Botrimarina mediterranea: one gene and its partners. The protein of the gene in region 2 interacts with the protein of the main gene of each other region in a pairwise test. Links are inferred from orthologs where the notes say so. Each region holds a gene or a part of one and is shown on either strand. Other genes may lie near its edges.

Region 1 (4,145 bases), 550 kb from region 2 along the record:
GGCGCGACTACGGCATTCCTGCCGACGAGGCTTGCCTGCCCGAGTTGCTTGCCGCCGCGGGCTACGAGCGCCGGGCGTGCGTCGGCAAGTGGCACCTGGGCCACGCGCGGCGAGCCCATCACCCGTTGTCACGCGGCTTCACGTCCTTCTACGGCCACTACAACGGCGCCATCGACTACTTCACGCACCTCCGCGAAGGAGAGCTCGATTGGCACCGCGGCTTTGAATCGAGCCGCGACGAGGGTTACACCACGACGTTGCTGGCCGACGAAGCGGTGCGGTTCATCGAGGCGTCCGACGGCGCCGCGCCCTTCCTGCTTTACTTGCCGTTCAACGCGCCCCACGCCCCGCTGCAAGCCGAGCCCGACGCGCTCGAAGCGTATGGCTTCGAGGAGGGCCAGAAGCGATTGCCCCATCGCGGCGAGTATGGCCGTCGGGGCCGCGGCGCCACAAAGCGAGCCACCTTCAGCGCGATGGTCACGGCGCTCGACACGGCGATCGGCCGCGTGCTCGACAGCCTCGAAGAGCGCGGACTCGCCGACAACACACTCGTCTGGGTCTTCAGCGACAACGGCGGTGAGGTGCAACTGGGCGGCAACAACAAACCACTCCGAGGCGCCAAGCACACGGTTTGGGAAGGCGGCGTCCGCGTTCCGGCGATCGTCCGCTGGCCCGCCAAGTTCGAAGGCGGCCGTCGCTCGACGGAGCTTGCCGCCTACGTCGATGTACTCCCCACGCTGCTCGCTGCCGCAAAGACCGACGATTCTACATCGCACCAACCGTTCGACGGCGTTGATCTCCTGCCAATGCTAACCGGCCAAGCCGCCGCGCCCGACCGCACAATTTACTTGGGCCAGAACGCCATCGTGAGCCAAGAGTGGAAACTCAAAGACGGCAAGCTCTTCGACCTCACCGACGACCCGAACGAGACAACCAACATCGCCGACGAGCACCCCAAGGTTGCAGCGGAACTATGCGAGGCGCTCAAGCGGTACGAAGCACTCGCCTCGAAGGAGCGAATGCCGGGGTACGCCGAAGGGCGGGAAGGGTTTGTGGCGCCGAAGGACTGGGCGATTGAACGATGAGTCCGTTCAGCCGCCAACGTTCAACGGCAGCGGGATGGTTGAACAGGAACACTAATCGACGCCGCTACGGAGTCGTTGAAGGCGCCTGAGCATTCATCAGGCTTCGCAGCGCTTGATTCACCGCTTCGCTGGTGGGGAATGCCTTCTCGACATCCTCGTCGAAAGCGACCGTACGCTCGATGGTGACCTTCACACCTTCTTTGCGGATCCGCTCGGCGTACTTGCCAACGGCTATGACCTCCATGTTCTCAAGGTCGTATTCCGGGCGCATGTCGTCGTCGAGGTCATCAGGCTTATCCATTTCCTTACTCTTAGCGGATTTGGTAGATAAGGCAATTGTGCTCGTTTGTAGGAGGCGTCTCCGACGCCGATTACGGTATCCATTCCGAATCGCTGTGGTGCGCGTAATCGGCGTCGGAGACGCCTCCTACAGGGAAGCAGCCCTGTCGCTTTGAAAGCTGATCGTCTAGCAGAACGCCAACAAAAAAAGGCGGGCCGACAACTGCCGGCCCGCCCTTGTCGTTTCTTGGCGCTCTTCGCGATGAATTTCTTCCCGAGCGGTTCTACTTCTTAATCCGCTTCACGAACTTCGGCCCGCCGTACACCGCGGCGCCGGCGAGTTGCTCTTCGATCCGCAGCAGCTGGTTGTACTTCGCCATGCGGTCGCTGCGGCTGGCGGAGCCCGTCTTGATCTGGCCCGTCGAGAGCGCGACGGCCAGGTCGGCGATCGTGCTGTCCTCGGTCTCGCCCGAGCGGTGCGATGCGATCGACGTGTAGCCGTTGTCGTGGGCGAGTTCGATGGCGTCGATCGTCTCGGTAAGCGTGCCGATCTGGTTCACCTTGATGAGGATGCTGTTGCCGATCCCTTCGTCGATGCCGCGCTGCAGGCGCGTGACGTTGGTGACGAAGAGGTCGTCGCCCACCAGCTGGCACTTGTCGCCGATCTTGTCGGAGAGGAGCTTCCAGCCTTCCCAGTCGTCTTCGCTGCAGCCGTCCTCGATCGAGCAGATCGGGTGCTTGTCGACCCACGAGGCCAAGAGATCGGTCATGCCGACCGGGTCGAGTTCCTTGCCGTCGATCGTGTAGACGCCCTTCTTCGTGTCGAAGAACTCGGTGGCGGCGCAGTCCATCGCGAACCAAACCTGCTCGCCGGGCTTGTAGCCGGCCTTCTCGATCGCGGTGAGGATCACGTCGAACGCCTCGGCGTTGGCGCCGAGGTTCGGGGCGAAGCCCCCCTCGTCGCCGACCGAGGTGCTCAGCTTCTTGTCGCTGAGGACCTTCTTGAGGTGGTGGAAAATCTCACATCCGCAACGCAGCGCTTCGCTGAAGTTGTCGAAGCCCAGCGGCATCACCATGAACTCTTGGATGTCGACCGAGTTGTCCGCGTGCGAGCCGCCGTTGAGGATGTTCATCATCGGCGCGGGCAGCAGCCGGGCGTTCGAGCCGCCCAGGTAGCGGAACAGCGGAAGGTCGCAGTAGTTGGCCGCGGCGCGGGCCGTGGCGAGCGACACGCCGAGGATCGCGTTGGCGCCAAGCTTCGACTTGTTGGCGGTGCCGTCGATCTCGATCATCCGCTGGTCGAGGCCGACCTGGTCGAGGGCGTCCATGCCGATCAGCTCGTCGGCGAGGATGTCGTTGACGTTCTCGACGGCCTTGAGGACGCCCTTGCCCATGTAGACCGACTTGTCGCCGTCACGCAGCTCGTTGGCCTCGTGGGCGCCGGTGCTTGCGCCGGACGGGACGGCGGCGGTGCCCTGCGAACCGTCGGACAGGGTCACGTCGCACTCGACGGTGGGGTTGCCGCGGCTGTCGAGGATCTGGCGGGCGTGGATGTCGACGATGGTGCTCATGGGAGGGCCTTGAGGCTTTGGGGTGAGGCTTGTTGGGCGGTGAGCCGGCTCGCCGTGCGAGCCCGGGGCCGCCTGAGGCCCCCCCGCTCGTCATCCGAACCCGCTGAGAGAGCCGCCATTCTAGGCCCCGGGCGCCCCCTGTCGAGCGGGCCAAAACCCGTAGAAAACTCCCCCCCAAGCGTTGCGCGGCACGTGATAGTCGGCCTCTTAGGCGGTAGCCCCTTTCCTAAGCTCTCCCTCGGGTTCGATCGGCATGGCTCTTCTGGTCTCAACGCAACGTTGTTTCGCCGCCATGGCATTGATGGTTGCCGTTGTCGTAAACCCCGCCTTCGCTAGTGAAGGTGCGTCTCTCGAGAAGCCCTCGTATCTCGATTTGACGACGATCGAGAATCCCGACCTGCTTCTCGACGGGTCTTGGGACTTCCCGGAATGGTCGGGGGAGCTCCAGCCGCCAGTTGTCACCTGGCCGGGACAGTCTGAACCGACCCCGCCGACCAAACCCATCCTCCCGGCCCACGTTCGACCCGCCGTCTCGCCGGCGACCGCGTCGGCTGTGGGTGGAGTGAACGACTTCGGGTTCGACCTCTTCCGCAACCTGCGAACGACCAAGAGCGACGACGACAACCTGCTGGTCTCGCCGATGAGCATCCAGAGCGCGTTCGGGATGACCTACGCCGGCTCCGCCGGGCGGACGGCTGCGGAGATGGAGGCGGTCTTTGGCTTTGACGCCGACACGCACGCCGGGCTCGGCGCGCTGATCCAAGACCTCAACGTCGAACGCGACGGGCGCGAGATGCGCGTCGTCAATCGCTTGTTCGCCAGCGAGCAGTTGCGGATGAAGGACGACTTTCTCGCCGTCACGCGCGACCAATACGGCGCGGCGGTCGAGCGGCTCGATTTCTTCAACAACCCCGATCCAGCTCGGCAGCACATCAACGGCTGGGTTGAGGACCAAACCAATGACCGTATCAAGAACTTGCTTCCCGACGGGTCCGTCTCGCGTGCCACCTCACTCGTGCTCGTGAACGCCCTCTATCTCAACAGCGACTGGAAGCACGGCTTCCACGAGTCGGCGACGCGGGACGAGGCGTTCTACCACGCCCATGGCGCAGTGAGTCTCGTACCCACGATGCACCAACGGAATAAGTTCCGCTACGGCGACTTCGACGGTTATCGGATGCTTGAGATGCCTTACGCCGGCGACGACTTG
Region 2 (4,159 bases):
CCACCGCGACGACCTCGTCGTCGTCCGCGGCAAGCGCCGGAACTTTTACAGCCGCTTGCAGATCCTTGTCGGCGCTTTCAACGAGTTCCACGTGATCGACGCCACCGCCAAGGGCGCGATCCGCAACAAAGAAAGTTTCAGCCGCACCCACCACAAACCGATCGCCGACTTCGACGAAGACGACTTCAAGTCGCTGATCGATCGCTGGGTGCTGGATTACGCGGAGGCGTACGCGGCGGCGTGAGGGAGAGAGCGGTCAGCAATTTCTTTAGAGCACTAGGGTCTACAGCAGTTACTCAGACGCATGCCCCATGTTGCCTTTGAAGCAACACCTGCTCCCGATTGCTGCGAGCCCTTGCTGTGCAAGCTTTTCGCCGCCGAGGCGAGACGTGTTCGCGTCCCAGGGAGTAGAGCGAGTTGGTTGCTGTTTATGTAACGGTCTATCAAGAGGATGGAAATGAGGATCTGCCGCGGTCACATGAACTATGTACTAGCAAGACTTCCGCTTCCATTCGCGATGCTCTGGAAAATGCGGGGATCTAACGTGGTATGCAGACTTGCTATCGTTGGTATTATTTTCGGAACAATGGGCCTGACTGGATGCACTAAGACGAGCCCGACGCCGGAGACTGTAGTGATAGTGTCAGCGCCGAAGCTCGATGGCGGCATTACGTTCGACGTGCAAGACACATCAGGCCTCGTAATTGAGAAAGGGCATCACGTCGAGCAGCACGGAGAGGGAAAAGCCGTAACGATCTCGCGCTGCGAGTTGTATAGTCGGGATGCTACCAAGGAAAGTCAGATAGTTGCATCGGGTGATGGGAGGCAAAAGGTAGAAATAGCTGTCGATACAGATTTCGTCATCGAGATAAGAGCAGCAGACACTTATTCTTTTGAGGCGAGTATCGATGGGAAAGTGGTTACTGCATCGATACTGATTGTCGACGGACGAAACAATCATTTTATGCTTGTAAGCAAATCACCCACTGTACACTAGATTCGCGCAGGCCCCTATCCTGCTTAACGCGTCTAGTGTTGTGATAGCCGGGCTGCATGCGAGAAGTCCACGTTTCACATAAGAGAACGATACCCGGAATGGACGACAGCAATTCGACTCGCAGAGTTTCTGTCACCCCTCCGGGGCTTTTTATTCTCGCGTCGAATGCTTCAGGGGCTTGCGCCCATGGCTACGCGGCTTTGTTGATCGCGTGCCGCTGCGCCTGCTGACAGGCACGACTAAAGAGTCGTCTCGATTGAGCTGACCGCTAACCGCCCACTCCCCTCACGCCACGGTCGCGCCGACTTCATCGGGCACCTCGATCGTCTCCCAGACGCCGCAGCGCTCCGAGCCCTTCCAGAGTCCGGTCACTTCGTCTTGGTGCAGCACGTGGCGGATGACGCTCGCCAGCGGCTCGGGCGCCACCAGGGCGATCGTCCCTTCTTTGTGCTTCTTGAGCACCTTCCGCAGCGAGTCGGCGACGCGCGCCTTCACTTGCAGCAGCGTCTCGCCGCCGGGGGGGCAGACCGTGTGCGGCTGGTCTTGCCATTGGCGGTAGACCTTCGGCTGCTTGGTGCGGACCTCCTCGACGAGCATGCCCTGCCAGAGGCCGTGGTTAAGGTTGCAGAGCTTGTCGATCGTCTTCTGCTTGGCGCCGGTGGCCTCGGCGATCATCTCGCCTGCCTCGCGCGCGGCCTGGCACGGCGCGGTGTAAACGACCGTCGGCTTGTGAGCGGCGATGCCGGGGAGGGCCTCTTCGGTCTGGCGCCGGCCGTTGTCGCACAGCGGCAAATCGAGGGTCCCCTGGATCCGACCCTGCTGGTCGAACTCGGTGGCGCCCGGACGAACTAGTAGCAACGTGAGCATACAACGCTTTGCAAAAGGACGGATATCACGCCCCGTCGGCGCCGGCTTCCGCCAGTCGCGCGAGCTCGGCCATCCGCTCGGCATAGTCTTCGGCGCCGAACACCGCCGTGCCCGCTACCAACAATTCCGCGCCTGCCTTGGCGCACGCGGCGATCGTCTCTTCGTTGACGCCGCCATCGACTTCGAGCACGGCTTCGCAACGCGGGTGGTCGCTAAGCCAACGCAGCTTATCGAGCGCCACGGGGTCGAACGCCTGCCCGCCGAAACCGGGCATGACACTCATAATGAGCACCAGATCGGCCGCTTCGATTACAGGTTCGAGAACTTCGACCGGCGTCGGCGGGTTGATCGACAGCCCCGCGGTGGCGCCGAGCGACCGGATCCGATCGAGCAGCGGCCGCGGGTCGGGCAGCACCTCGGCGTGGACCGTCAGGTTGTCGGCGCCCGCCTTGCGGAAGGGTTCGACGTAGTCCGCCGGGTTGTCGAGCATCAGGTGCACATCGAGCGGCAGGTCGGTAAGTCGGCGGATCGCCTGGACCACGGGGACACCGATCGACAGGTTGGGCACAAAGTGCCCGTCCATGATGTCGAGATGCAGCACCGTGGCGCCAGCAGCTTCGATCGCCGCAATCTCGTCGGCCAAATGGCCGAAGTCGCACGCTAGCACTGATGGCGCCACCGCCACGCCGTTACGCAGGGTGAGCCGACGCAGTTCCGCGGCGTTCGTTGGCCCGGGCATCGCGACGAAACCTTGACGACAGAAATGCGACGATGACGAGTCGGCGCTCGTACGCCGACCGAACCAGCCGACCGAACCAACGGAGGCACAGCGCGACGCCACGACGGCGAACGCGCCAAAATCGGCTCCCGTTGTGTCATGCGAGAGGCCCGGAAGCAAGCCCCGAGGTGCGGTATGCCGCACGCCCTGGCTCCACTCTCCACCAAGGGGAGGGGGACGCCTGACGCTCCGCTCAGTAGACGGAGCTAACTACCGCGTTCAGTCATCCAACTCTTCAACCCTAGGAAGCTGCCGGAGGTTGGCGAGTCCAAGGACTTCCAGGAAACGGGCCGTTGTGGCGTACAAAGGGCCCTCTGGCGCGTCTTGCGAGGCGTCGGCACGTATCAGGCCGCGGCGTTCTAAACGTCGCAGCGTGGGGCCGCTGGGGGCCCCACGGAGGGCGTCGATGGCCACGGCGGCGATCGGCTGGCGGTAGGCCACCACCGCCAGGCATTCCAGGGCCGCTGACGACAGCCGGGCCGCCCGGGCCTTGCCGCCCAGGCGCTGAACGACCCCGTCGTGCTCTTCGATAATCGCCAGTCGAAAGCCCTGCTCGTTCTGCTCGATCCGGCAGGCGCCGCCGTCGTCCTCGTATCGTTGGTTCAAGCGATCCACCAGCCCCGCGACTTCGTCGGCCGAAACGTCGCGAATGACGGCGGCGATCTCCTCGGCTGTGATCGCCCTGTCGTCGGCCCGCCCGACGAACAGAATCGCTTCGACGATCCCCTCGGGGGTCACCGCGTCGGGGTCGGGCGTGGCGACCGTCGCCGACGGGTTGTCGAGCATCCGCGCAAACGCCGCCCGCAGCCGCGACATCGGCAGCGTCACGGGGCCCTCGGCGTCGTCGCTAGCAGCGGGGTTGTGCATGGTTAGCGACGGTAGCCGAGGGCGGATGGCGGACTCAAGAGCGAACACTATGGGTTGATAGTTGTGGGAGGGGTCTCCAGACCCCGATTACGCGCACCAATGCGAATCGGCATGGATACCGTAATCGGGGTCAGGAGACCCCTCCCACAGTTACCGCTTCCACAGGTGATGTTGCAGCCATCACACCCCCAGTAGCTTCGCCGTCGCGTGCCAAAGGAGTGTCCCCTCGCCGGCGCGGGGCGTCTCTTCATCGAATCGGATCGCCGCTACGGAGCCCTTCGCGAATCGCACCGACGCATACCCCTCGCCTATCAACGACGCGGTCATCCGCTCGACATCGGGATTGTGCCCCACCCAGCAAACACTCTCGGCGCCCGTTGCAATGGACCATTCGAGGAGCGGCTCTAACTCGGCGCCAACGGCTAGGTCCTCGAGTTCATCAATCGCCGGCGAGTGCTCAAGCCCCGTCGCGATCAGTTCCGCCGTCTGCACACAGCGGACGTAGGGGCTCGTCGCGATGCGCTCGGGCGCGAAGTCCCGCGCGGCGAGCGCGGCGACAACGTCGCGGTAACGCTCGATCCCCTCGGCGGTCAGCGGCCGCTCGGAGTCATCGGGCCAGTTGGGATCGCCATAATTCCCAGCCCAAGCGT
Region 3 (4,082 bases), 5.7 Mb from region 2 along the record:
TGACGTAGGTGTGAACGTTTTCGGTGTACTCGCCGGAGTACTGCAGCGCGACTTCGAGCTCGACGCCGTCCTGCTCGCCCTGGAGGTAGAGCACCTCTGGGTGGACCTGCTCGCTGGCCCGGTTGAGGTGGACGACGAACTCGCGGATGCCGTCCTCGTACTGGAAAGTCTCCGAATCGTTGGTGCGGCCATCGGTGATGGTGATCCGCACGCCCTTATTGAGGAACGCCAACTCCTGTAACCGCTTCACCAGCGTCGCGTAGTTGTATTTCGTGACCTGGAAGATCTGCGGGTCGGCCTTGAACGTCGTCTTCGTGCCGCTCTTGTCGCTCTTGCCGATCCGCTTAATCGGCGCCTTGGGGATGCCGCGCTCGTACTCCTGGTGATGGACGCCGCCATCGCGGAAGACCTCGACGTCGGCCCATTCGGAGAGGAAGTTGACCACCGTCACACCGACGCCGTGCAAGCCGCCCGAGGTTTGGTAGGCGCCTTTGGTAAACTTGCCGCCGAACTTGAGGACCGTCATCACGCCTTCGAGCGTGCTGACCTCGCGATCGAACTGCTCGGAGAGCTGGGTGTGACGTTCAACGGGGATGCCGCGACCGTTGTCCTCGACCGTAACCGATTCGTCGGGGTTGATCGTGACCGACACGTCGGTCGCGAAGCCGGCCATCGCCTCGTCGATCGAGTTGTCGACAACCTCGTACACCAAGTGGTGCAGGCCACGCACCGTCGTGTCGCCGATATACATACTGGGCCGTTCGCGCACGTGCTCCAGGTCGGAGAGGTGCTCTAGGTCGCCTTCGCCGTATTCTTTATTGGACTCGATCGCCATGTTGTGTTTCGTTTAGCCGTTGGGGTGGCTGGGTTTCTCTTAGGAAGGAGATGAGGGGGGATGTTGGTGATAGGGGAGATATCGTGTCAGGTAATCCGTCCTACCTTGAATCGCAGCGCTGTGATCTTGGAGTCGGATAGCGCCGTTTGCGTGGCGGCGAGCAGGGCGGGTCGGTGGAAATTGATCTCTTGCATGACGACATGGTTGGCGACCATCACCTCTAGGACGCCCCGCTTGAGCGCGCCGGCCGCGGTCATGCCGGCGATCGCCGCATCGCCCAACACCTCGGCCGCCGCCTTCGCCCAGCCGTCCCGCACCCTGTCGGCGCCCTTCACTGCGGCGTAGCCGTGCTTGGCGACCACCGCCGCCACCACATCCCCCGCACGCTTAGGCCGCCGCGCGTAGAACCCGGCGCGTTCCTTCTCCGAACGCTTGCACAGGTCCGACAGCTTTTGGGCGACGTCTTGGTCCACTGGTAAGTCGATTGTTGAAGGAGATGATGGTGATAGGGGGGATGAAAGCAAAAAGTTTCATTTCTGTAGGAGGCGTCTCCGACGCCGATTACGCGCGTCATGTCGGATGCGGCAAGGAGACCGTAGTCGGCGTCGGAGACGCCTCCTATATTTCCATTTTTTTATTACACCTTCCGTATCTCAAACGAAGCTTCTACATCGCCTTGCGATCTCCCCTATCTCCAACATCCCCCCATCTCCTTTAAACGGAGAGACTTCAATTCCGGTCGCGCGCAAGGGGCATGAGGACGTATGTGTAGCCGTCGTCGGTGAGGGCGACCGCGGCCGAGTCGCTGTCCACCAAGTCGAACGTGAACGACTGCTCGGGGCCGAGCGTCTTGAGGAAGTCGACCAAGAACCGCGGGTCAAGGGTGATCTCGATCTTCGCGCCGTCGTAGCCGATCGGCAGCTCGACGTGCGACTCGCCGACCTCGGCCGCTTGGCCGGCGAGAACCAGGGCGCCGTCGCCGAAGGCAAAGTCCACGCCCCGCGACTCGTCGTTCGTGACAATCGCCGCTTGCCGCACCGCGGCGAAGAACGGGCCGACCGTCAGCTCGATCTTCGCCGAATCACTACGGGTCGGAACGACGTCGCGCCAACGCGGGTAACGGCCTTCGAGCAAACGGGTCGAGAGCGTCGAGGTCGGCGTGGCGAACACGGCGTCGTTGGCCCGCACCGCGAACTTCGTCGGCGCCTCTTCGTCGGTCAACGTGCGGTCGATGAGTTGCAGCGAACGCATCGGCACGATCGTCGCGTCGCCCACCGGGGCGGGGTCGCCGATCTTCTCCAGCGGGCCCTCCATCTTCGCCAGGCGACGGCCGTCCGTGCCGACCGCGATGAGTTTGCCCTCTTCAGAGACTTCGAACTTCACACCGCCCAACGCGTAACGGCTCGACTCGTTGTCGGTCGCGAAGATCGTCCGGCGGATCATCTCCTTGAGCAACCGTGTCGGCGCCTGGTAGTACGCCTCGGCGTCGAAGCCCACCGCCGGCGGGAACTCGCTGGGGTTCTCGCTCGGCAGGTTGAACCGGCTCCGTTCGCCACGGACGAGCGTCTTCACGCCGTCGGTCTCGATGCGGAACGTCGTGTCGGAAGACTCACGCAGGATCGCGCCAAAGCGCGTCACCGGCAGCAGCACCGAACCGGGCGTCTCGACCTCGACGCCTTCGACTTCGCGGCGGATGGAGACTTCCAGGTCGGTCGCGAAGAAGGTGGCCGAGCCGTTGTCGCTCACTTCGAGCTTGACGTTCTGCAGGATCGGCTTGGGGCTGCGTGCAGGGGCGACCGCCGCCACGTCTTGGAAGGCCTTGAGGAGCTTCTCGCGGTCACAGGTGATCTTCATAGGCACTTCGAGGCGGACGCTCGTGCGTCCCGTCCCCGTTCCTTCAAAAAGTTTTTAAAAAGAATGGTGGTAGTTGTAAGGCGGCGAGCAAAAGCGTCGGTGGCGTAGGACTCCGCGTCCAAAAACGCCTGCTGCGACACGAGTTAGTGGCGAAGACAACGTCGTGCAAAACTCGGCGCGCCGCTGTAGCGAGTTGGTTGTGACGTGGCGAGCGATTGTCGCCCGGTGAGAACCATGAGGGCCAGTGACCGCCTCGAACGACACCAAGCGCCGACATCGCAACGGACGCGCGCCAAGTTTTCCCGAAAGTGTCGGAAGCCCGCCGATGTTCATGGCGACGCCTCCCCTTTCGAGACGCACGACGCCGACATCTCCGCCCGGCCGAGCCGACGCAGCAAATCATCGATCGCCGAACGCAGCGCCCGGTCCTTCGGCAGCCGGTCGTCGATGCGGTGGAAGTTGTGCATCACGGTCGTGTGGTCGCGTCCCCCCAGGTAACGGCCGATCTCGTCGTAGCTGAGCGGCGTCAGTTGGCGGGCGAGGAAGATCGTCACCGCTCGGGCCAACACCACCGGCGCCTTGCGCGAGCTGCTGCGGAGCGTGCGGAGCGACATCGCGTAGTAACGAGCCACTACCGCGGCGATGTCCGACAGAGGCGTCGAAGCTTCTTGGGCGGCGGCTTGAGTGATGTACGAGCGGGCCTCGGCTTTAGTGATCGGCTTGCGCCCGCCGAAGCGGTGCTGCAGGTCACTCGCCACCGCCAGCACACGGCGGGCGTCGGCATGGAGCCAAGCGGCAAGGTCGGCCGCGGCGGCGGGTTCGACATGCCGACCAGCCGCCGCCAGCGCCGCGACCAGCAGCTCGCGCCGGGTCCCCTCGGCGGGCGCTGCAACTTCAAGATTCAACCCCGCCGCCAACCGTCCCACGATCCGCGCATCGAGCCCGGCTATCTCGCCGAGCGGTTTGCTGGCGGTAACGACGAGCGCGGCGCCCGCTGCAGCGAGACGATCGACCGTGACGGTTAGCAGCTCGACCGCGACAGCCGATTCGGCGAGGGCGTCGAGGTCTTCGACCACCAGCAGCTTGAGCGCGGCGAGGTGATCGGCCAATTCCGCGACGGCGCCGGGCCGCTCGGTTTCCGCGCCCAACGCGCGTTCGAGTTGGCGACGCAGGTCGAGGCCCGTGACGCTGAGCACCGCGTCGTCGCCCTGGGCCGCGCTCCAGGCCGCGGCGACGCCGGTGGCGAGCAGGCTCTTGCCGCTGCCGGGCGGGCCGATGAGCGTGAGCGGCGTGGCGACGGCATTGCCCGTTTGAGCGGCGGCGATCAAGCGGGCGACCGCCGCGGCGACCAGCGAGTTCTCCGGGCCGGCGTAGTAGACCGAGCGGTCGGGAG

The links.
Region 1: the proteins of rpe (region 2) and eno interact in binary tests that used the Escherichia coli proteins (3 or more experiments, as listed by UniProt). The link is inferred for Botrimarina mediterranea from one-to-one orthologs.
Region 3: the proteins of rpe (region 2) and dnaN interact in binary tests that used the Escherichia coli proteins (3 or more experiments, as listed by UniProt). The link is inferred for Botrimarina mediterranea from one-to-one orthologs.

Annotation. Positions count from the first base shown.
Region 1 is NZ_CP036349.1:5,124,169-5,128,313, forward strand. The notes cover bases 793-3,738. They hold eno (phosphopyruvate hydratase), read right to left. Parts: upstream 2,936-3,738; coding sequence 1,649-2,935; downstream 793-1,648. Other genes in these bases: Spa11_RS19705 (arylsulfatase B), read left to right, coding at 793-1,085; Spa11_RS19710 (hypothetical protein), read right to left, coding at 1,150-1,386; Spa11_RS19720 (serpin family protein), read left to right, coding at 3,228-3,738. Outside these bases: more of Spa11_RS19705, read left to right, coding at 1-792; more of Spa11_RS19720, read left to right, coding at 3,739-4,145. UniProt on the Escherichia coli protein: Catalyzes the reversible conversion of 2-phosphoglycerate (2-PG) into phosphoenolpyruvate (PEP). It is essential for the degradation of carbohydrates via glycolysis.
Region 2 is NZ_CP036349.1:5,678,306-5,682,464, forward strand. Bases 747-3,706 are described here. They hold rpe (ribulose-phosphate 3-epimerase), read right to left. Parts: upstream 2,604-3,706; coding sequence 1,890-2,603; downstream 747-1,889. Other genes in these bases: Spa11_RS21935 (hypothetical protein), read left to right, coding at 747-997; Spa11_RS21940 (histidine phosphatase family protein), read right to left, coding at 1,283-1,864; scpB (SMC-Scp complex subunit ScpB), read right to left, coding at 2,862-3,509; Spa11_RS21955 (SixA phosphatase family protein), read right to left, coding at 3,690-3,706. Also shown: Spa11_RS21930 (hypothetical protein), read left to right, coding at 1-244; more of Spa11_RS21935, read left to right, coding at 479-746; more of Spa11_RS21955, read right to left, coding at 3,707-4,159. UniProt on the Escherichia coli protein: Catalyzes the reversible epimerization of D-ribulose 5-phosphate to D-xylulose 5-phosphate.
Region 3 is NZ_CP036349.1:98-4,179, reverse strand. The notes cover bases 628-3,510. They hold dnaN (DNA polymerase III subunit beta), read right to left. Parts: upstream 2,690-3,510; coding sequence 1,565-2,689; downstream 628-1,564. Other genes in these bases: Spa11_RS22665 (helix-turn-helix domain-containing protein), read right to left, coding at 3,019-3,510; Spa11_RS00020 (DciA family protein), read right to left, coding at 922-1,308; Spa11_RS00025 (DNA gyrase subunit B), read right to left, coding at 628-835. Also shown: more of Spa11_RS00025, read right to left, coding at 1-627; more of Spa11_RS22665, read right to left, coding at 3,511-4,082. UniProt on the Escherichia coli protein: Confers DNA tethering and processivity to DNA polymerases and other proteins. Acts as a clamp, forming a ring around DNA (a reaction catalyzed by the clamp-loading complex) which diffuses in an ATP-independent manner freely and bidirectionally along dsDNA.